4 regions of the Priestia sp. TRM10 genome follow, and region 3 is predicted to be linked to each of the others. Evidence: riboswitches for the same ligand, from Rfam matches in the RefSeq annotation. Region 3 holds a riboswitch; each other region holds the start of a gene.
What was found. A riboswitch is a leader RNA that binds a small molecule or an ion and turns the genes downstream of it on or off. The one in region 3 is predicted to bind S-adenosylmethionine.
Positions count from the first base shown of each region.

Region 1 (5,975 bases), 140 kb from region 3:
AAATGGGTTCGTAAAAGTGAGCTTTTAGGTCTTTTGGATCAGGCGATTGTAGGTTTAGACGAAACTGAAAAAGAGCTAGGAAGACGAGTAAGCGAAAAAGCGAAAGAACAGCCCACTGCGTCAGAAGAAATGCTGTCTTCAATCAAAGCCTCTCTTTTAGAAATCGAAAAAGCAGTTGATGAACTAAAATATGTAAAAAAGTCTGAATATCGCATCGCTATCGCAGAATCAATTTAATGTTACAACTTTTTATTTCCATGTTACAATAACCTCTTAGAGGTGATTTGATGTCCAACGTTTATAAGCTTACTGAAAAGCTTCTATCTTATAATGAAGAAGCTTCTAATAGATTAAAGGTTGTAAAAGCGAAAGAACAATCAGCAGATTTTTATGAGGAAGTAAAGCCATATGCTGAAACGTTTTTTTCATTGCTTGATGAATGGGAAAAAGCTGTAAGGAAATGGATTCTAGAGACGAAACCCAAATATGTTCATTTTACTCAAGTTGATGCAGCAACTGAGAATTTACACAATGTTATTTTGCAATCGTTCCATAAAGATACAAGAGCTAAACAATTTAGCAAAATGTATATATCAAATAAGTATTTTTTAGAATCTATTTTAGCAGAAAGAGAAAAAGGAGCTTAATAAAAGCTCCTTTTTGTAGGAAATATAAAAAAAGAGAGCGCTTACTTTATTAAGCGCTCTCTTAGTATTAAGGAAAAGTTAAATTAGTTGCTCCATCTTGTTCAAGTGCATACATCACTTTCTTGTACTCGCTAAGACTCAATTCCCCTTTTAAATACTTGCGCCTAGCAAAATCGAGTAGCTGATCGTGATTTTCTGGTTCACATTGTTTTACGTCAACAAAACGGTTACGAAGTGTTTCAACTGTCATTTTAAACTCCCCCTTACCCCTTTTTTATAGTTTAACACAATAATCGGCAAGTTCCTTTTGTTCGAAAAATTTAGAATTCCGACAAAAAATGACAAAAAACGATAAATTTCGTATTCACGTCTGCCTAGGCTGTTTACATAGTATAAAAATGAAAAGAGAGGGGGAAGAACGGATGAGAAGAGTTCATCAGTACAGATATGCACCTATTCAAAATTACGGAAATCCCTATTTGTATCAAAGTCATCCATATGTAAACAACACTCAGTTTGTAGATGTCCCTTATACTCCTAACATGTACAATCAACATATAACAACCGGTGGATATATGCCACAGCAGAATATGTATGAACAAGGTCAGCCCCACTACTATCCTAAGCAGTGGATGCAAACAAAAAGTCAGCCACCGCAAATTTTAGCACAGTTTAAGAACAGCGATGGTACGTATAATATGGATAAAATGATGAATACAGCAGGTCAAATGATGAACGCTGTTAACCAGCTATCAACGGTTTTTAAAGGTGTTACGTCGATTTTTAAAGTATAGGAAAAAGCCGGGTATTCCCGGCTTCTTAATGTCATGAAACTGTCACAGGAACAAGGTGATAAAAGATTTGTAACTTTGGTATACTAAAAACGTAAGCACATAAAAAATGAATTTGGACATACATAAATAAAAACAATACAAAGGAGACGATAATATGATGAACTCTCCACTCGGTGGAATGAGGTTTGTAGGACTCATTGAAGGGCTTTCTCTCTTAGCTCTTTTAGGAATTGCAATGCCGCTTAAGTATATAGCAAATATCCCTGAAGTTGTAACAGTTGTTGGTTCTATTCATGGGGGATTGTTTGTTTTATATATTTTAATGGTTGGTTATGTCACGATGAAAGTACGTTGGTCATATAAATGGATTGTAAGTGCTTTGTTAGCATCTGTTATTCCATTTGGTAATTTTATTTTAGATACAAAGCTACGCAAGTTCTCAGCTTAAAAAAGTCATCTCAAAAGAGCTTTTACCAAAGGTAAGAGCTCTTTTTTTTAAAAGCATATTATTATGGAAAGTGTGAAATTTGTAGTATGTTTGAAAAAAGAGTGAAGGGGGAAAAAATGTGAGGAAAGCTTCAGAACTCGTAGAGGAAGTTAAGTTCCAAAAAAAAGGCTCTTCATATTCTCTTATTCACCTGCCAAGAGAATTAAAAGTAATAGGAACAGGGAGAAGTGCGTGGGCTTTTAAAGTGAAAAATGAAAATAAAGTGATTAAACTATTTTTTCCTTCGTTTGATCACTTAGCGCAAAAAGAGGGAGAAGTGTATGAAAAATTATCACATTCTCTCACTTTTCCTGAAATATATGAAGTTGGACCAAACTATATTGTAATGGAATATATTAAAGGCAAAACGTTTTATCAGTGTTTAACAACAGGTGTGAGAATTCCTACAAAAGCAATTGAAGAGGTTGAAAAAGGACTTGCCTTTGCACGCTCGAAAGGATTAAACCCTTCAGATATTCATTTACACAATCTTATTCTAACGCAGGATAAAGAAGTTCGTATTATTGATGTTGTACGCTATACTCAGAAGAAAACATGCTATCAGTGGCGCGATTTAGCAAGAGCTTATCGCTATTTTTATCAAAAATCTTATTTCCCAAAAAAGTTTCCAAAATGGTTTTTAGAAGCAATTGCTTATTTATATAAATACTGCAAACGTCTTAGTCAGTATCGAAATAATAAGGAGCTGAAATAATCATGGGAAGATTGAGCAAAATTATCAGATTACTGAAGAATCCTAAAGTCCAAAGAGCTATTAAAAAAGGTGTTCCAATTGTAAAAAAAGAGCTTCAAAAGCGTAAAAAGAGATAGAAAGGAACAAACTCACAAGATTAGATGTTCCTACGTTTGTCTATAATGATAAAAATAAGATAGAGGAGGAATAAGGCAATGGACTTTCCTTTATATGAGGCAACAAAAAGCGTAGCAGAATACAATGAACTAGTGAGTGAAAGATTAAGAAGATGGGACTGCACTGTATATTCCATCACTGCTTTTTTATATGAGTAAAAGAAACAGCAGAGACATTCGTTTCTGCTGTTTTTTTAATATATGCTTAAAACAGGATATAGTAGAAAATCCTTTTGAATAGTGTGTATATTTAACCTTTTTAGAAAACTTCGTTGACAAACACTCATATTTTTACTAAAGTAAGATTAATTACTTAACAAAATCAATGAATTATAAATTTACTCTTATCAAGAGTGGCGGAGGGACTGGCCCGATGAAGCCCGGCAACCATCAAGTAATATACTTGAACGGTGCCAATTCCTGTAGAACAAATTGTTCTTACAGATGAGAGATTTCGGATTAGCCGCTCTTTCATTTGTAAAGAGTGGCTTTTTTATATTGAGGAAGAAAGGGAGAATATTATGCATATTGAAACAGAGTTAGTAAGATCAGGAATGAAAAGAGATGCTGCAACAGGTTCACTTACAACGCCAATTTATCAAGCATCTACGTTTGAACACCCTCGTTTAGGAGAAAGCACAGGTTACGATTATTCTAGAACAGCCAATCCTACTAGAACATCGCTTGAAGAAGCAATTGCGGTTCTTGAAAAAGGAGAAGTAGGAGTTGCTTTTTCATCAGGTATGGCTGCTATCTCAGCCATTTTCCTTCTTCTTGAAAAAGGCGATCATCTTATTATCTCAAAAGACTTATATGGTGGAACATATCGTATTCTTGAAGATATTGTCAAGAAAAATGACGTAGAGGTTACATATGTTAACACTGAAAATTCAGAAGAGATAAAAAGAAATCTAAAAGAAAATACAAGAGCTCTATTTATTGAAACACCAACAAATCCACTTATGCACGTTACAGATTTGCATGAAGCAATTGCTATTGCAAAAGAACATGATCTTTTAACAATTGTTGATAACACATTTATGTCTCCATATCTACAGCAGCCACTTGTACTTGGTGCAGATCTTGTTGTACATAGTGCAAGTAAGTATATAGGCGGACACAATGATGTTATTGGTGGACTTGTTGTTAGTCGATGTCGTGAGCTTGGTGAACAAATTCGCTTTTATCAAAATGCTATTGGTGCCATTCTTGGACCACAGGAATGTTTTCTCCTTCTTCGTGGCTTAAAAACATTGGCATTAAGAATGGATCGCCACGAGGAAAATGCTTTGAAAATTGCTCAGTGGCTTGAAGAACAAGATTTGATTGATAAAGTATTTTATCCAGGATTAGAAAGTCATCCAGGCTATAACGTAATGAAGAAACAAGCAAAAGGCTTTGGAGGAATGCTTTCCTTCTCTGTAAAAGAAGAAGCCCTAGTGCCTTTCTTATTAGAACATCTTCAAGTAGTTACGTTTGCTGAGAGCCTAGGAGGCGTTGAAACATTAATTACGTTCCCTGCACGCCAAACACATGCTGATATTCCAGAGGATGTTCGAAATGAAATTGGAGTAACGAATTGCTTGCTTCGCTTATCAGTTGGTATTGAGCATGGAGAGGATTTAATTCAAGACTTTAAGGAGAGATTTGATGAGTACAAAAGATCAGAAGTTCAGCACAAAGCTTATACACGCTAAAACTCACGTTGAAGAGCCATTTGGTTCTGTCAATGTGCCTATTTATCAAGTAACTACGTTTAATCAGCAAAAAAATAACCGATACGATTATTCTCGATCAGGTAACCCTACACGAGAAGCTCTAGAACATACTGTTGCATCCTTAGAAAATGGAACGTATGGATTTGCTTTTTCATCAGGTATGGCTGCTATTTCTTCTGTTTTATGTTTGTTAAAAAGTGGAGACGAAATTATCGTTTCACATGATGTATATGGGGGAACATTCAGAGCGGTTACACAGCTCTTCACTAATTTTAATATTAAAGCTGTGTTTGCTAATACAACAGATATTAAAGAAGTAGAACAACGTATTACAGAAAAAACAAAAGCGATTTTATTTGAGACTCCATCAAATCCGTTCTTACACGTAACAGATATTAAAGAAATTGTGCGCCTTGCAAAAGAATATGATTTATTTACGATTATGGATAACACGTTTATGACGCCATACTTACAAAAACCGCTTGATAAAGGCGTAGATATTGTCGTTCATAGCGCAACGAAATATCTTGGAGGTCACAGTGATGTTGTAGCTGGAGTTGCCATTACAAATAGCGAAGAGTTTGCTGGGAAAATTGGGTTTGTACAAAACGCTTTTGGAGCGATTTTAAGTCCTAATGATAGCTGGCTTCTATTAAGAGGGATTAAGACACTAAAAGTACGTCTAGATCAGCAACAAAAGTCAGCTTTAGAGCTTGCGCAGTGGCTAAGTGATAACTCACAAGTAGATGAGGTGTATTATCCAGGACTTCCATCTCACCCACAGCACAAATTAGCAAGTGAGCAAGCAAGTGGCTACGGGGCTATCATTTCCTTTAAATTAAAAGATAAAGAAGTAGCAAAAGAGACGCTTAATCATGTTGTTCTCTCTTCAGTTGGGGTAAGCCTTGGAGCAGTAGAGAGCATTTTAACGCATCCTGCTACGATGACTCATGCAAGCATGCCTCTAGAAGATAAAGAAGAACGAGGCATTACAGAGCATCTTCTTCGTATTTCAGTTGGCCTTGAAGATGTTGAGGATTTAAAAGAAGATTTAAAACAAGCATTTGAGAAAGCGGAAAAGGCTTTTTCATATAAATAAAAAATAAACGTCAAGGAATTCATTCCTTGACGTTTATTTTATCGCGTCATAAATTTGTTCATACAAAGCTTTTAATGCTTGTTTCGTCTCATTTTCTAAAGAAGACTGTTCAATTCGAGTAAGGGCAGTTGTAAGCTGAACTTCTTTTGATTTACGAATACGAGGGTGCGACCATGCTGAACTTAAATCTTCTTTTATAAGCTCTTTAAGTTTTTCTTCAGCTTCTTTATAGGAAGAAAGCTGGCGGTTGTTCCAAAGAGATAAATAAGCTTTTAATAAGCCTTCATAATTCATTTTAATAGCTCCTTTGTGAAAAATAAAAGCTGCCAGAAGGCAGCTTTTATTTTAACTTTATTCAGT
Region 1 is NZ_JBJZOT010000013.1:217,884-223,858, forward strand. Features, by position in the region: gene ACK3CR_RS12395 (hypothetical protein) at 1-237, shown strand, start outside; gene ACK3CR_RS12400 (DUF1798 family protein) at 288-647, shown strand; gene yppF (YppF family protein) at 715-897, opposite strand; gene ACK3CR_RS12410 (YppG family protein) at 1,070-1,441, shown strand; gene ACK3CR_RS12415 (DUF3817 domain-containing protein) at 1,596-1,889, shown strand; gene ACK3CR_RS12420 (RIO1 family regulatory kinase/ATPase domain-containing protein) at 2,008-2,643, shown strand; SAM riboswitch class I at 3,140-3,249, shown strand; gene ACK3CR_RS12425 (trans-sulfuration enzyme family protein) at 3,320-4,495, shown strand; gene ACK3CR_RS12430 (trans-sulfuration enzyme family protein) at 4,449-5,615, shown strand; gene ACK3CR_RS12435 (hypothetical protein) at 5,649-5,909, opposite strand.
Region 1: linked by a shared signal. The riboswitch ahead of ACK3CR_RS12425 (trans-sulfuration enzyme family protein) and the one ahead of ACK3CR_RS11695 (2,3-diketo-5-methylthiopentyl-1-phosphate enolase) in region 3 are both predicted to bind S-adenosylmethionine.

Region 2 (5,975 bases), on a different contig from region 3:
ACAGTTACAGACGAAATACTCTCACAGCAGATCGTTACAAAGATTCCTATTTATGGTAGCGAAAAGAATACAAAAGATTTAAGTGGTGACTTAAAAAAAGACTTAAAAGATAACGAAAATGTCAAAGCTATTGTTGAACGTACAACGGTTAACGAACCTATTCAAACAATGCTTGATGAACGATCTAGCGAGAACTCTTCTCTCATTTTTACGAATATGAAACAAGAAACAAACGCAGGAATGAGTCTTTCAAAAGGACGGATGCCAACTTCGTCACATGAAGTTATTGTTGGCTATAATTTTGCAAGCCAGCTTTGGTCTAAGAAAGAGCAGGAAAAGTTTGAACAAGAACTAAAAAAGTCTGAACAAAATGCAAATTATGATTTAAAACAACCTAAAGGGTTTCAAGGAAATGTCTTAAATAAAAACATTACTCTAAAGGTGTCTAATACAGACGAAGAGACTGGGAAAGTAAAGGAGAAGAAATCTTATACTTTTAAAATTGTAGGCATTGCGAAAGAAAACCCAAACGATTGGGTTGTTGATTCTAACATCTTTATAAGCAGTTCATTTCTAAGTGATTTCTCAAACGTTCTCGGAGTTGAAGAGGAGAGCTTTTCAACAGACTTAGCTGTTTTTGCAGATAAATTTGAGCATGTAGAGCAATTAACACAAGCGCTTTTAGATAAAGGTTATCAAGCAAACTCTGTTACACAGCAGCTTGATAATATTAACAAGTTTTTTACAGCTTTCAAAATTGGACTAGTATTTGTTGGAACTATCGCTGTAATTATTTCAGCTATCGGTATCTTTAATACAATGACAATGGCTGTCACAGAACGAACTCAAGAAATTGGGATTATGAAAGCGATTGGTGCACAACCAAAAGTTATTCAAAAAATCTTTTTAATGGAAAGTGCTTTTATTGGAGTTTTAGGATCTATTATTGGAATTATTGTGTCCTACATTGTAAGTTTTGGGGCAAATGCTATTCTACCAATGATTCTTACTTCTGTATTAAGTGAAGGAGCGGATGATTCGTTCCATGTCACTTATTCTTATATTCCGATTTCACTCATTATTATCGCTGTAGTTATTAGCGCTAGCGTTGCGGTTCTTTCAGGATTAAGACCCGCTCGTAAAGCAACAAAAACAAATGTCCTCTCTGCTTTGAGAAGAGAGATATAAAAAAAGCTTGTCACTAATTTAGTGACAAGCTTTTTTTGATTACTTTTCAAGGGCTTGAGTACGAAGAGCTTCAGCTTTATCCGTTAATTCCCATGGTAGTTCAACATCAGTACGACCAAAGTGTCCATAAGCAGCAGTTTGCTTATAGATTGGACGACGTAGGTTCAACATGTTGATAATTCCCGCTGGGCGAAGATCAAAGTTGTTGCGAACAACGTCAACAAGTACTTCTTCAGATACTTTGCCTGTTTTGAACGTATCAATTGAAATTGATACAGGTTGTGCAACACCAATTGCGTATGCAAGCTGTACTTCACATTTGTCAGCTAAACCTGCAGCCACAATGTTCTTTGCTACATAACGAGCTGCATATGCTGCTGAGCGGTCCACTTTTGTTGGATCTTTACCAGAGAAAGCTCCACCACCATGACGAGCATATCCACCATACGTATCAACAATGATTTTACGTCCAGTTAAACCTGCATCACCTTGAGGGCCACCAATTACAAAACGACCTGTTGGGTTGATGAAATATTTTGTGTCTTCATCAATAAGCTCTGCTGGTACAACTGGGTTAATAACATATTCTTTTACATTACGTTGAATTTGCTCAAGCGTAATTTCTGGATGATGCTGTGTTGAAATAACAATTGTATCAATACGAACAGGTTTATCATTTTCATCATATTCAACTGTTACTTGTGTCTTAGCATCTGGACGAAGGTAAGGAAGAATTTCTTCTTTACGTACTTCTGCTAAACGACGAGCTAAACGGTGTGATAATGAAATTGGAAGAGGCATAAGCTCTTTTGTTTCATTACAAGCAAATCCGAACATAAGACCTTGGTCTCCTGCTCCAATTGCTTCAATTTCTTCTTCAGACATTGATCCTTCACGAGCTTCAAGAGCTTGGTCAACACCTTGAGCGATATCAGCAGATTGCTCATCAATAGATGTTAATACAGCACAAGTTTCAGCATCAAAACCATATTTTGCACGAGTGTAACCAATTCCTTTAATTGTTTCACGAACAATTTTCGGGATATCTACATAAGTAGAAGTTGTAATTTCCCCCGCTACTAATACTAAACCAGTTGTTACAGATGTTTCACAAGCAACACGAGCATTAGGGTCATTTTCTAAAATAGCATCAAGGATTGAGTCCGAAATTTGGTCACAAATTTTATCTGGGTGGCCTTCTGTCACAGACTCAGAAGTAAATAAACGACGTTTAACTGACATCTTTGTTCCTCCTTCTAAAGGTAGCAAATCTATGATACGGTACTCATTCCCTTATTATTGTAAATAAAGTTCCCTCTTACACACATATAAAAAAACCTTTCCTAGCTTGAGGAAAGGTTTAACGTCAAAGTTTGCCTTTCGCTCTTATCGATCAAGGTTTCCCTTGCGTCAGGTTAGCACCTTTTCATCTTTAATTGATGACGGTTGCTGGGTTTCATAGGGCCATGTCCCTCCACCATCTCGGGATAAGAGAGTATCCGTTCAATGACTTATCTTAACGTACAAAAGGGAAAAGTGTCAATACGTTTTAGGAACTTCCTTTTCCTTAATACGTTATCCGGTTCATTTAAGAGAGAAAACTCTTTTTTCTCTAGTCTAGGATATCGTTCCTCTCCTCCTATCTATCACAGAGAGTAAGGAAGAAAGACTCTGTTTCAGATAGCTATAATAAGGTAAACTTTTAAAAAAGATGGTTGTTTTTTCACTAGAACTTTCCTCTTTACTTTACTATAGGCAGATTTTCTAGCAGCATATTTTTTTTACCCTAAAAAAGAACATACGTTCCGGTTAGGAGGATTTTTTATGAAACCTTTTCATTCTTTGCCTAATAACTCCTTATTAAAGCATTTTTTCTCTTCAGCTTCTCACCAAAGAAAGTTTGAGAACTACCAGCAAAATCCAAGCAAGCAAACAAAAAAAGAGCTTGATCAAGCTTTTAAATGTTTTTATGAGGAAGTTCGACTTGTCGCATACTTTTCTCGATTTCTTTCTTCAGAAGCTATCACGTTTAAGAAGAAGATTCAAAAATATGAATATACTCACTCTTTTATATTGGATAAACCAGTGTTTGAAAATAACAGAGAGCCTAGAATAAATATGATCAAAGATGACAGTTTTTGTAATTATTATCATCAGCATGAGGAACATATAGAGGAATGTATTACAAACGAATACACTTATCACTGTGTCAAAATGCTTACAAAACGCGAAAAAACCGTTCTTTATCTACATTTTTATGTTTGTTTAACAAACGTTGAAATTGCTCAAAAGCTCGCTGTCTCTCCCCAAGCCATCTCAAAAATGAAAAAAAATGCCCTAAGAAAACTGAGGAGGTCTAGAATATGATGGAAAGTATAAGTATTGTCTCTCTTATCCAGCATGCAGGATTTCCAATAGCAATGACATTCTACTTGTTATCCCGTTTTGAGAAGCGCATGGAAAATTTAGAACGCGAAGTATCCCAACTTCGTGCACTTCTGCAAGGTAGAAAGGAAGGATAATTTTGAACGAACAAACTAAGAAACAATATAAAATGGCTGTTCTCAATCTGCTTCAACCTAAGATTGCAAGCCTTGTAAAAGAAGCCCATCCCGTTTATCAAGAAGATTTAGAACAAGAATTAAAACTCAAAATGCTTGAGAAAATGCAAACTCCTTTTTTACACAATATCCCTAGTTTCTTTGAATTTGTGTCATCTAACGAAAAAGAATAAAATTCAAATTTAAATTGTATAACACTTTTAAATTATAGAAACAATATAACACTCAACCCTTATTACAAATTTATTTATCTAATATAATATCAGTAAAGCGATGCACTTTTTTCATAAATTAGTATAGACTATTTAAATAAATGTGTTATACTCTTTTTAAGTTAAAATAAAAACGTTATGAAAAAAGGATGATATTGCTTATGAGTACTGTCGATATGTCAACAAAATTAACTGAACTATTAACGCTTCCGTCTGTTCAACATAACCTTGCAACACCTTCTCTTGTTGAACGTATTTTAGATCGTAAAGAAGGTATATTAACAGAAACAGGAGCCGTCAGTGTTGCAACAGGAAAGTACACAGGGCGTTCTCCTCTTGACAAATTTGTTGTTCGTGATGCTTCTGTCGAAAAAAAAATCAATTGGGGGCAGGTAAACCAACCAATTGCTCCTGATACGTTTTCTCGTTTATATGAGAAAGTTGTAAATCATTTAAAGAAAAAAGATGAACTTTTTGTATTTGATGGTTTTGCAGGGGCAGACGAGAAATACCAGCTTCCTCTTCGCGTTATTAATGAATATGCATGGCACAATCTATTTGCGCGTCAGCTATTTATCCGTCCTGACAAAGATGCAGATTTAAAGACTCATAAACCTGAGTTTACAATTGTATCAGCACCTGACTTCAAAGCAGATTCGGCTATAGATGGAACAAACTCTGAAACATTCATTATTATTTCTTTTGAAAAGCGCATTATCTTAATTGGGGGAACAGAATATGCTGGGGAAATGAAAAAATCCATTTTCTCTGTTATGAACTTCCTTCTTCCTGAGCAAGATATTTTATCAATGCATTGTTCAGCGAACGTTGGCAGTGAAGGTGATGTTTCCCTTTTCTTTGGTTTATCTGGAACAGGAAAGACAACCCTTTCTGCAGATGAAAACCGTCGCCTTATTGGAGATGACGAGCACGGATGGTCAAATTCTGGCGTCTTTAATATTGAAGGTGGATGCTATGCTAAATGTATTGGTTTAACAAAAGAAAAAGAGCCTCAAATCTTTGATGCTATCCGTTTTGGAGCAGTGCTTGAGAACGTTTTTGTAGATCCAAAAACAAAAACTCCAGACTATAACGATAACGCACTAACAGAAAATACAAGAGCAGCTTATCCACTTGAGTCTATTGATAATATTATAAAACCAAGTGTTGCAGGTCACCCTTCAACAATCATCTTTCTTACAGCAGATGCAACAGGTACGCTACCTCCAATTAGCAAACTAACAAAAGAACAAGCTATGTATCATTTCTTAAGCGGATACACTAGTAAACTAGCAGGAACAGAACGAGGTGTCACAGCACCTGAAGCCACATTCTCTACGTGCTTTGGCTCTCCATTCCTTCCTCTTCCTGCTACTGTATATGCTGAGATGCTTGGAAAGAAAATTGTAGAACACAGTGTGGACGTTTACCTTGTAAACACAGGATGGACTGGCGGCGTTTATGGCGTTGGCCAACGTATGAACCTAGCTTACACACGCGCAATGGTGCAAGCAGCACTTGAAGGTGAACTTGCTAATGTAGAAACAGTGCAAGACGGTATTTTTGGGCTTCATATGCCGATGCATGTTCCTGGAGTGCCAGATGAAGTTCTGCAGCCTTTCAAAACGTGGAAAAACCCTGATGAATATAAAAATGCAGCAACAACGCTTGCATATCAATTCAAAGAGAATTTTAAAAAATTCTCAACAAACAATTCTGAGATTGAAAAGCTTGGTGGACCAATCGTTTAATCGAAAGAGCGAGCGCAACAGCGCTCGCTCTTTTAGTTTGTAGAATTCAAGGAAATGAACTCATATGTTAAAAAAGTCGTTTCTTTGAACCATTCTATTTTCTTTATGATTGCTCGTCCTCGACTTTCGCCTTCTTTAGTCGTACGGATGTCAATTGGAATATCAAGTGGGTAAAGACGGTATCCACTTTTTTTAAGTGCAAACTCGTTCTCCCCTATTCTTTCTTCGTTGCCTTTTGTTACAATCATCGTGTTTAGCTCCAT
Region 2 is NZ_JBJZOT010000015.1:1,405,521-1,411,495, forward strand. Features, by position in the region: gene ACK3CR_RS24010 (ABC transporter permease) at 1-1,188, shown strand, start outside; gene metK (methionine adenosyltransferase) at 1,228-2,430, opposite strand; SAM riboswitch class I at 2,572-2,682, opposite strand; gene ACK3CR_RS24020 (sigma-70 family RNA polymerase sigma factor) at 3,013-3,555, shown strand; gene ACK3CR_RS24025 (YvrJ family protein) at 3,552-3,710, shown strand; gene ACK3CR_RS24030 (hypothetical protein) at 3,713-3,922, shown strand; gene pckA (phosphoenolpyruvate carboxykinase (ATP)) at 4,123-5,712, shown strand; gene ACK3CR_RS24040 (DUF2584 domain-containing protein) at 5,745-5,975, opposite strand, start outside.
Region 2: linked by a shared signal. The riboswitch ahead of metK (methionine adenosyltransferase) and the one ahead of ACK3CR_RS11695 (2,3-diketo-5-methylthiopentyl-1-phosphate enolase) in region 3 are both predicted to bind S-adenosylmethionine.

Region 3 (5,975 bases):
ATTTTAAGTTGGAAATGAAATAACACTGTTTGAAAAGTATACTAGCAACGATTGTAGGTTTTGTCAACACGTAAATTTAAGATTAGGTTATTTGTTTAGAGCGAGAAAAACTTTTCTTTTTTCATCTTTACAGAAATGAAAGAAGCATATATCATGAATCATTAGAATTTGTAGAATTTTTCGAGAGGTTGTTTATGATGAAAATATTTCAGCAGTCAGACCTTTTAAAAGGGTTACCAGAACAGTTTTTTGCTTCTCTTGTTAAAAAAGTAGCAAAAGAAGCACATAAAGGACATGACTTAATTAATTTTGGTCAGGGAAATCCAGACAAGCCGACTCCTAATCATATTGTAAAGGCTCTTCAAGAAGCAAGTAATAATCCTCAATTTCACGGTTATCCGCCTTTTCAAGGGCACAGCTTTTTAAAAGAGGCTGCAGCCTCTTTTTATAAACAAGAATATGGAGTAACAATTGATCCAACAAAAGAAGTAGCCATTTTATTTGGCGGAAAAGCAGGATTGGTTGAAATTCCCCAGTGTTTGCTTAATAAAGGGGATGGTGTCCTTGTTCCAGATCCGGGTTACCCGGACTATTTATCAGGGGTTGCGCTAGCTGGCGCAACATTAACTAAAATGCCTTTAACAGAGCAAAATGATTTTTTACCTGACTATAGTTCACTGTCAGAAGAAGATAAACAACGTGCTAAGCTGATGTTTTTAAACTATCCAAATAATCCAACAGGTGCTGTTGCTTCAAAAGAATTTTTTGAAGATACGGTGAGCTTTGCCGACAAAAATGATATCTGTGTTGTTCACGATTTTGCTTATGGAGCAATCGGATTTGATGGCAAGAAGCCAAGAAGTTTTTTGCAAACTGAAGGAGCAAAAGACGTTGGAATTGAGATTTATACGTTTTCTAAAACATTTAATATGGCAGGCTGGCGCATTGCTTTTGCGGTTGGAAACGAGAGCGTTATTAAAGCAATTGAACTTTTACAAGATCACCTTTATGTTAGTATTTTTAGTCCTATTCAAAAAGCAGCCGAAGTTGCGCTTCTGCATAGTCATAAAAGTGTTCAGGATCTTTTGTCTCTTTATGAGAGAAGACGTGAAGTTTGGATAGGGGGATTGCAAAATATCGGATGGGATGTAAAAGCTCCAGCAGGCTCTTTTTTTGCTTGGCTTCGTGTCCCTAAAGGATATACATCAACGGAATTTTCCAATCTACTCTTGAAGAAAGCACATGTTGTGGTAGCTCCAGGAATTGGTTTTGGTGAGCATGGTGAAGGATATGTACGAACAGGATTGCTAACAGAGGAAACGCGAATCCGAGAAGCTATTGAGCGAATCAAGGGATTAGGAATTTTCTAAAAATTATTGACAATCTTTTCTTTGAATGTCATAATCCAAAGTGAATTGACTCATAAACAACTAAACATAAATATAATTCTTATCAAGAGTAGGTGGAGGGAATAAGCCCTGTGAAGCCCGGCAACCGGCTATAAAGTACGGTGCTAAATCTTACAGCAATGCTGAGAGATAAGAGGATCATACAAAACCTCTCTTCAATCAGTGATTGAAGAGAGGTTTTATTTTTACATAAAGAGGTGACGCTACATGAGCGAAGTAATTGCAATATATCATAATATTTTAAAAAATAGAAAAGTCGAAGAACAGGCAGAAAAGATAGCGTTAGGTCTTACTGTTGGTTCATGGACAGACTTGCCTCTTTTAGAAAGAGAGCAGTTGAAACAACACAAAGGTCGCGTTATGTATTCAGAAATCATTAGAGAAGAAGAGGGAGGTTATAAAGCAGAAATAGCTATTGCTTACCCTTCTGCTAACTTTTCTCATGACATACCAGCTATTTTAACAACAGTTTTCGGAAAACTTTCTTTAGACGGGAAGATTAAACTTGTTGATCTAAAACTTTCAGAAGAACTAACAAAAGTATTTCCAGGACCTCGCTTTGGCATTGAAGAAATACGTACAAAAATTAATGTCCACAATCGTCCTCTAGTGATGAGTATTTTTAAAGGTGTGATTGGACGTGACATGTCCTATTTGAAAAATCAGTTAAAAAGCCAAGCATTAGGTGGCGTAGATTTAATTAAGGATGATGAGATTTTATTTGAAAATAAACTCACACCTTTTGAAGATCGAATTAGTGAAGGGAAGAAAGTACTTGATGATGTTTATGAACAAACAGGGAAAAGAACACTTTATGCTGTAAACTTATCCGGCAAAACATTTGAACTAAAAGATAAAGCAAAGCGTGCTAAAGAACTTGGAGCAGATGCTCTTTTGTTTAACGTGTACTCATATGGCTTAGATGTTTTGCAAGCTCTTCGAGAAGATGAAGAAATCGGGCTGCCAATTATGGCGCACCCAGCGTTCAGTGGTGCAATGACTTCATCACCTTTTTACGGAATAAGTGCTTCATTGCTTTTTGGAAAACTTAATCGTTTAGCAGGAGCTGATTTCTCCCTTTTTCCTTCCCCATATGGAAGTGTTGCCCTTGATCATCGTGAGGCAATTAAGACCCATGAATATCTAACAGAAAATAGCTCTTTGAAAAAAGGATGGTCTGTTCCATCAGCTGGGATTCATCCAGGCCTTGTGCCTCTTATTTATAATGATTTTGGAAAAGATACAATCATTAATGCTGGTGGAGGTGTACATGGGCACCCAAATGGAGCAGTCGGCGGAGGGAAAGCGTTCAGAGCAGCCATTGACGCTGCGGTATCTGGATTAACATTACAAGAGGCTTCAAAAACAAGCGAAAACCTTAAAGAAGCAATTGAGCTTTGGGGAGCTAAAGAGGTTGTAAAATGAAGAATTTGATCTTGTTTTGTGATTTTGATGGAACGGTTACATCTAAAGATAACATTATTGAAATTATGAAAAAATTTGCGCCGAAAGAATGGGTTTCATTAAAAGATCAAGTGCTTGCTGAAGAAATCTCCATCAAAGAAGGAGTGGGAAAGATGTTTAATCTTTTACCATCTTCTCTTAAAGGAGATATGACAGAGTATGTACTAGAAAATGCGCAAATTCGCAATGGCTTCAGTGAGTTTGTTTTGTATGTGAAAGAACATCACATTCCTCTTTATATCGTAAGTGGAGGTATTGATTTTTTTGTTCGTCCCATTCTCTTTCCCTATATAGAAAAAGATTTTATCTATTGCAATAAAGGAGATTTTAGCGGAGAGAATGTACAAATTCGCTGGCCACATAGCTGTGATAGTCAGTGTGATAACGGTTGCGGTTGCTGTAAACCATCGCTGTTAAGAACGTTGCAAAAAGATGATGCATTTACAATTGTTATTGGCGACTCTGTAACGGATCTTCAAGCTGCAAAGCAAGCTGATTTCGTAATTGCTAGAGATTATTTGTTAGAGAAATGTGAAACATTAAAGCTTCCACATGCTTCATTTGACACGTTTTATGATGTTATCTCTGAGATTAAGCGGGTGAGGGAGGAACTAAAATGAGTGGGTACGAAGAAAAGTGGCTTGAATTAGCTGCTATCAAGGATGAATTGGCAGAAAGAGACTGGTTTTTTGGCACAAGCGGTAACTTATCAATTAGAGTAACAGAAAGTCCTACAACATTTCTTGTTACAGCAAGCGGAAAAGATAAGCGCAAACGTACAAATGAAGACTTTTTGCTTGTAGATCAATATGGGCTTCCTGCAGAAGAAACAGGGCTTAAACCTTCTGCAGAAACTGTTCTCCATACGGCTATTTATGAGAAAACGAAAGCAGGATGCGTTTTACATGTTCATACAGTTGATAATAACGTTGTTTCAGAACTTTATGGTGATCAGGGGAAAGTTGTGTTTACAAAGCAGGAGATTATTAAAGCATTAGGACTTTGGGAAGAAGATGCAAAAGTAGAGATTCCAATCATCCCGAATTTTGCGGATTTACAAAAACTTGGAGATGTATTTAAAAAGCATATTAAGGAAGATACAGGAGCTGTATTAATTCGCAATCACGGAATCACAGTATGGGGGAAAACAGCTTTTGAAGCTAAACGTCATTTAGAAGCATATGAGTTTTTATGTAGCTATCTATTAAAACTTAAGCTTTTTGCAAAACAAATACAGTTTACAAACTAAGGAGGAGAAAACATGGCAAACATTCGTTTACATAAAACAAATGAGCGCATTGAAAATCAAGAGGAAGTTGCGGGATTTTTACAAAGTCAAGAAGTAATCTATGAGAATTGGGATATTTCAAAGTTACCTCTTCATCTGCAAGAGAATTATCGTTTAAAAGAAGAAGAAAAAGAAGAGATTTTAGCAACATTTAAAGAAGAGATTGCAGACATTTCGACTCGTCGTGGCTATAAAGCTCAGGATGTTATTTCTTTATCTGATGCAACTCCGAATCTAGATGAACTGCTAAATAACTTTCAGCGTGAACACCATCATACAGATGATGAAGTTCGATTTATTGTAAGTGGACACGGCATTTTTGTTATCCAAGGAAAAGATGGCCACTTTTTCGATGTTGAGCTTGAACCTGGCGATCTTATTTCCGTTCCTGAAAATATTCAGCATTACTTTACACTTATGGATGACAGAAAAGTTGTTGCAATCCGTATTTTTGTTACAACAGAAGGATGGGTACCAATCTACGCTGATACTAAATAATATGCTCTTAAGGAAATGATTTCTGCAAAAATGCAGAAATCATTTTTTATTTAAGTAGGCACACTTTCCTATATAATATATTTATGTTTAGGCGGTATTTTGTGGGGTATTGTTCCAATAAATACTATCATTTTACAAAATCCAAATATACTGTTAATCTAAACAAAAGAATATAGCTATACTCTTAGTAGCTTCTCATATACGTCTTTTTGTATATCACATCTATGCTGTAACATTATGTGAATCATGTTATTTACGACATTTGTTTTACAAAGCTGTTAAGAAGTAATGAAAAAGTATTTTTTCTTATTGCAAACCTGTTTACAATTTTAGTAGAATTTGTAATGAAGCATAAGGGGGTTACTTTTAATGGCAAGGGAGGATAAAATGTTGCAAATGTATAGTGATGGTAAAGCAGAGGCACTGCTGGGCGAAATTTTACACAAAAGACAAGAGATGTGTAAACTTGCTGAGCAAAAAGGTTATACACATAAAGATACCATTTTCTGCAGCCAAGAATTGGATGAGCTATTAAATAAATATCAGCGATGTCTTGAACAAAAGCAGGAAGACAAGATGCCTTTCTTTACTATTTTACCAACGTCACTTGCTTTTTCTAAATAAATGATTTGTTTTATCGTTTTTCAACATAGAGAAGAGAAAAGAAAAGCTTAACAACTAAGAGTTTATGATTATTATAGAATATACTGAGATCATTTGTATAAAAAATGTATATAAAAAGCCTGATTGAATGGATCGTAATTCAATCAGGCTTTTTATAATTTAAAACAAATTGATAAGCAGAATCATGGAAAGAACACCAATGATAAAAGAATGAGTGGAGGTCTGTTCATTCCCATCTCCGTGACTTTCTGGAATCAGTTCCTTATAAATGATATAAAGCATCGCTCCTGCTGCAAAAGCAAGGCCATAGGAAACAAGAGAGTCGAAGAAAGATGTAAGATAAAAGCCAAGAAGACCCGCAACTATTTCTACAGTACCTGTTAGTGTTGCTATAATAAAAGCTTTGAAACGATTCATTTTTTGCTGCACTAAAAATAAAGCAACAAGCAACCCTTCAGGCGCGTTTTGTAATCCAATGGCAAGCGCAATTAAGTTACCTGTGTTATCCACATCAGAAGCATAGCTAACTCCAACCGAAAGACCTTCTGGAATGTTGTGCAAAGTAATCGCTGCAACGATCAGAAAAGCTTTCTCATCAAACTGAATGCCTGTTTTTTGATGTTCCAAATTAATATGAGGAATATTCCGTTCAAGTAATGTTAAAGCAATGGTTCCTAACAATAATCCAATTG
Region 3 is NZ_JBJZOT010000013.1:82,008-87,982, forward strand. Features, by position in the region: gene ACK3CR_RS11690 (pyridoxal phosphate-dependent aminotransferase) at 198-1,370, shown strand; SAM riboswitch class I at 1,447-1,545, shown strand; gene ACK3CR_RS11695 (2,3-diketo-5-methylthiopentyl-1-phosphate enolase) at 1,617-2,834, shown strand; gene ACK3CR_RS11700 (2-hydroxy-3-keto-5-methylthiopentenyl-1-phosphate phosphatase) at 2,831-3,493, shown strand; gene ACK3CR_RS11705 (methylthioribulose 1-phosphate dehydratase) at 3,490-4,122, shown strand; gene ACK3CR_RS11710 (cupin domain-containing protein) at 4,135-4,659, shown strand; gene ACK3CR_RS11715 (aspartyl-phosphate phosphatase Spo0E family protein) at 5,029-5,283, shown strand; gene ACK3CR_RS11720 (ZIP family metal transporter) at 5,443-5,975, opposite strand, start outside.

Region 4 (5,975 bases), on a different contig from region 3:
TAATTGGATCACTAAAGTATGCTTCTTTTGAATCCATTTCAAATAAATGGCCATTCTTTACTGCTGGAATGTTTTTGTATGTTTCTGTTTGTTGGAATGAATTATCAGCTTCTGAACTCTTACTAAAGATAATATAGTCGCCCGCATATTGTGGAAGAACTTCAGCTGAAATTGAACGATATCCTTCCTTTAATGCATCTTGTTTCACTTTTTCAGGCATCTTTAGCCCCATTCCTTGATAAAGGACCTCTGTACCTCGTGCCCAATTATCGCCAAAAACATAAAGCTCTTTATTTGCTGATTCAATTACAGAAACGGTTGCATCTTCACCAATTTTTGCTTTTACATCTTTACCTGCTTGCTGTGCTCTTTTCTTGAAGTCATCCACCCATTTTTGTGCTTCGTCTTCTTTTCCAACAAGCTTTCCAATCTCAATCTGTTGTTCCAAGTAATCAAGTTTACCCCATGTATATGTAACAGTAGGAGCAATATCCTTTAGTTTATCGATATTTTTTGTAGTAGATAAACCAACAATAAGATCAGGGTTAAGTTCAATAATTTTCTCTAAATCATCTTCAGAAACGACCTCTGCATCTTTTAAATACTTATTATAGCGAGGATTATCTTTAGCCCAGCTATCCACTCCAACAATATTAATATCAAGGCTAGCTAGGTTACCTGCAAAGCTAGAAAGAACAACAACGCGTTTCGGGTTTTTCGGTACTTTTACAGATCCGCTTTCTGACTGATATGTAACCATTTCTTCTTTACTATCACTTGAAGCTGAATTCTTATCTTTATCAGTGTTTCCGTTGCTGCATGCACTTATTAGTAACAGGAAAACAAGGGAAAGGGGCACTAACCATTTTTTCATATTAATTTCTCCTTTAAAAGAATATAGTGGTTAGTTTATGAACGATTATCGTAATTATCCACCTATGTATATAAAAACAATTAAACGATAATGATTATCATTACTAACTATATTTTTAATATAATGTCGATTTATGTAGTTGTCAATCTATATTTAAATCGTTTACATCATATGCTTTGACTATTTTTTAATTAACAATAAAACAGGAGAAATAAAAAGTGAATTCATATGTTTAGAAGAGAAAATGTGCAGCTACTTTCACTTTTTTTATTTCAGTAAAAGGGAGCTTACTTGGGGAAATACTATATTAATGGAAAAATTTTATAATAAAAACAAGAAATCTCTTTATGGGAAGATAGAGAATTTCTTCTTTCTATATCAATTTCTTTCAACAAGGAGATCAGAAATGGAAAAATATAAGCAGCACTTCTTGAAAAATATACGGAAACAGCTAAAAGATTGGGAAGTTGTTTCTTTCATTTCTCATGAAGAGCTTTACAGATTTCTTCATTCTATAGCAGGGACAGCTGCAACAATAGGTTTGGATAAAATTAGAGTAAAGGCAAGAGAGCTAATGAATGGGCTAGAAGATATGGATAAAGAAGAGTGGGGAATGGAGAATGTAGAGCACTATATATTCGATGTCATCCATCTTTGTTACGCATATGATTATCAAGAAATAATCGACTTTTCCAAAAAGATTAATGAACAACAAAAAGAGAGTGCTGTCATCTTATTAATTGATGATGACACATCTTTTTTAATGTATATGAAAGAAAAATTAGAAGAGGAAGCTAATTGGTATGTCATTGTAGTAGCAAACCCTCAAAAGGCTGCCTCTGCTCTTTACGATGTGAAACCAGATTGTGTGATTATTGATATTCATATGAAGGAGAAAAGTGGACTTGAGCTGCTTGAGTTTTTAAATGGAAAGCTTAAACAACAATTCATTCCAACTGTGATAGTAAGTGGCGATGGAGAAAAAGAAACACGCATTAATAGCTACCGAAAAGGTGCAGATGATTTTATTCAGAAACCGTTTGATATAACGGAGTTTATTGTTCGTATTCAAAGGCAATTAGACAGAAAAAATCAAATTCATGATCTGTTACTTCTTGATGAGTTGACACATGTGTATAATCGTAAATATTTAAATCAAGCTTATGAACAGTTGCAAAATGAAAGGAATCGTTCTAGAGAACCATACTGTTTAGCTGTTTTAGATATTGATCATTTCAAGAAAATTAATGATACACATGGTCATCTTGTTGGAGATGAAATCTTAAAAGCATTTGCTCGCTTTTTAAAAGAGGAGACACGTATGAATGACATTGTGGTTCGTTTTGGGGGAGAAGAATTCATCATTCTTTTTCCGAAAACAAATATTCAGGAAGGGTATGAGGTGATTGATCGGTTACGGAGGAAATTTAAGGAGTTGTCCTTTGAAGGAAAAAGGACATTTTTCTGCACATTTTCCTCAGGGATTGTAGAGGTAAACAATGTAAATACACTCGAATACTGGTTACAACTAGCAGATAATGCTCTTTATGAGGTAAAGAAAAAAGGTCGCAATCGAGTACAGAAGGCAGAGGCCTTATATAGTTTTTGGCCTCAAAAAACATTGAAAGTAGCAGTAGTTGATGACGATCCAATTATTAGAACGATTATCAAAGGCATCTTAACAAAGTTTCCTCACCAGCAGATGGTTCTTGAAGTTAAAACATTTAAGGATGGGAAAGACTTTATGAATTCTAAATGGCATATAACAGAGGAGAATCCTTGTCTTGTGATTTTAGATGGGATTATGCCAAACGTAGATGGATTAGAAGTGCTAAAAAGGCTGCATAGTCAAGAACAGCAAGGGCTTTATAAAGTAATTATGCTTATTTCACGAAACAGTAAGGAGGGTGTGGCGAGAGCACTTCAACTTGGGGCAGATGATTATATGATAAAGCCGTTCAACTTATTAGAGTTGGAAACAAGAGTAGGAAAATTAATGAGCAGAATGTTTTAGTGCTAGTAATGAAGAAAATAAAGAGAGTTGATCGAAAAGAGCAGGTTTCTCTGCCCTTTTTTTAGTTTATTATATCTGACTATTCAGAACTATTGGAATGGTATTGACAATTAATGAAGAGAACGATATAGTTATGAAAATTGAATTCTTATCCAGAGAGGTGGAGGGACTGGCCCTTTGAAGCCTCAGCAACAGGTCGATTATAGACACTGTGCTAATTCCAGCGGGTGATTTAGCCTGATAGATAGGACCGTACGTTTTTATTTGTCAGTAACGCATCCATGGATTGGATGCGTTTTTTTATTGGACTTTTAATTGAAATATGAAGGAGAATCAGCATGGGAGCTCAACCAAAACAGGAATTTCAAAGAAAAATGAAGGAAAGACACCTTGTAATGCTTTCACTTGGAGGAGTTATTGGAACAGGTCTTTTCCTCAGCTCTGGTTATACAATTCAACAGGCAGGCCCTTTTGGTACTATTCTTTCTTATCTTGTTGGTGCCGTTGTTGTCTATCTTGTAATGCTATGTTTAGGAGAACTTTCTGTTCATATGCCTGAAACAGGAGCATTCCATGCCTATGCAGCCAAATATATCGGTCCAGGAACAGGATATGTTGTTGCATGGCTTTATTGGTTAACGTGGACGGTTGCTCTTGGATCAGAGTTTACAGCAGCAGGGCTGCTTATGCAGCGTTGGTTTCCATCTATTAATGTGTGGATATGGAGTGCATTATTTGCTATTTTGATTTTTGTTCTTAATGCTTTAACAGTCAAATTTTTTGCAGAATCAGAGTTTTGGTTTTCATCTATCAAAGTTTTAGCCATTGTATTTTTTATTATTCTAGGAGCCGGAGCAATGTTTGGTATCATTCCGCTTGAGCATTCAGAAGCTGCTCCATTTTTCTCTAATATAACGAGTGAAGGTCTTTTTCCAAATGGAGCATTAGCTCTTGTAATGACGATGCTTGCAGTTAACTTTGCTTTTTCAGGAACAGAGCTTATTGGGGTTGCAGCTGGGGAAACAGTTGATCCAGAAAAGAACATTCCAAAGGCTATTCGTACAACATTATTCCGGCTTATTATTTTCTTTGTTGGAACGATTGTTATTTTGGCAGCACTCTTACCAAGTTCAGAATCAGGAGTGGTAGAAAGTCCATTTGTTGCCGTTCTTGAAAAAATAGGTGTCCCATACGCAGCAGATATTATGAACTTCGTCATTTTAACAGCTATTTTATCAGCAGCAAACTCAGGGCTCTATGCTTCATCTAGAATGCTCTGGTCACTTGCTGATCAAAAAACAATTTCACCTATCTTTGCAAAATTAACAAAGAGAGGCGTTCCAATCTATGCTGTAATTTTGAGTATGGTTGGAGGGGTGCTTGCTTTATTTTCAAGCATTATTGCTCCTGATACAGTATATATTGTTCTCGTCTCTATCTCGGGACTTGCCGTTGTTGTAGTTTGGATGAGCATTAGTCTTTCACAGCTTTTCTTCCGCCGCCGTTATATTCGAGAAGGAAACTCTGTTGAAGATTTAGTATACAAAACACCTCTTTATCCATTTGTCCCTATTGCATCATTTTTACTTTGTTTAGCATCATGTATTGGGATTGCTTTTGACCCAACACAGCGTATAGCCTTGTATTGCGGCCTTCCATTTATTATTTTATGTTATATCGTATATTACACAACTCAACATTTTAAGAAGAAAAAGGAGCCTATTGAATATGCTAGTGGAGAGAAAAGATCCAGTTAAAAACATTCTAGAAAAATATCAAACTTTAATTGTAGACGGAGCACTTGCAACAGAACTAGAAGGGTATGGCTGCGACCTTAATGATCCTCTCTGGTCTGCACGTGTTCTTATTGAAAATCCAGAACTTATATATAAAGTTCATAAGGAATACTTTCTTGCTGGAGCAGATTGTGCCATTACAGCAAGCTATCAAGCAACAATTGATGGCTTTAAACAGCGAGGAATTCAAGAAGAAGAGGGAATTAAGCTTATTAAAAAAACGGTAGAGCTTGCCAAACAGGCACGTGATGATTTCTGGGAGGAACACAAGAGCAATGGGAGACCAAAACCTATTGTCGCGGCATCTGTTGGACCATATGGAGCATACCTTGCAGATGGTTCTGAATACGTTGGAAACTATGGGGTTGATGATGAAACCCTTCGAGCCTTTCATGAAGCAAGAATTAAAGCGTTGATTGAAGCAGGAGCGGATGTTCTTGCATTTGAAACCATTCCTTCTTTGCAGGAAGCAAAGGTCTTGTCTGGTCTTTTGGAAAAGTTTCAACCTGCTTATGCTTGGCTCTCTTTCTCCCTGAAAAATGAGAAGGAGATTAGTGATGGAAGTGCGCTTAAGGTATGTGCAGAAGCTTTTAAGGGACATCCTCAGATTGTTGCAGTTGGCGTGAACTGCTCCGCTACAAGTGTTGTTACAGAGGCTATTCGTACTCTTCATCACTACAGTAGTAAGCCTGTTATTGTTTATCCAAACTCGGGAGAGGCGTATGATGCTGAAACAAAAACGTGGCATGGATCTTCAACAGGAAAAGGATTTCATGAAGAATCGAAAGACTGGTATGAAGCAGGAGCCCGTTTAATTGGAGGATGCTGTCGTACTTCTCCACAGCATATTAAAGAGCTTGCTCATACATTTAGAGCCTGAAAAAAGCGTTTCTAAGCTAGCTTAGAAACGCTTTTTCTATAGGTTGATCCGCTTTTGGCTGTAGAGATTCATCAGCGGATGAGTTCCTTTGGTAATTACATCTCGTAGCATCTTTGCAAGTGCTCCACTATAGACAAGAACATAGAAAAAAGGAGGACAAAATATGAAATGGAGAGCTTTTATAGGTGGAATTATTTCAGGTATCATAATGAGTGTTTTTTTAAAAGGAATCGAAGAATTAACTCATCTTCGTGTTTATACATTGTTACTAAATGTAGATTATATTCCATTGTTAAAACGGGTAACATCAAATGAACCATTGGAGCTTATTCTTCATCTTATAGTAGCTGTTATTGTTTCTGTTGTTTGGTTTGTTGTGCTTCAAAAAATCAATCTAACGAAGAAAAAGAG
Region 4 is NZ_JBJZOT010000011.1:67,903-73,877, forward strand. Features, by position in the region: gene ACK3CR_RS08750 (iron-hydroxamate ABC transporter substrate-binding protein) at 1-874, opposite strand, end outside; gene ACK3CR_RS08755 (diguanylate cyclase) at 1,281-2,888, shown strand; SAM riboswitch class I at 3,034-3,139, shown strand; gene mmuP (S-methylmethionine permease) at 3,227-4,645, shown strand; gene mmuM (homocysteine S-methyltransferase) at 4,617-5,564, shown strand; gene ACK3CR_RS08770 (DUF6789 family protein) at 5,728-5,975, shown strand, end outside.
Region 4: linked by a shared signal. The riboswitch ahead of mmuP (S-methylmethionine permease) and the one ahead of ACK3CR_RS11695 (2,3-diketo-5-methylthiopentyl-1-phosphate enolase) in region 3 are both predicted to bind S-adenosylmethionine.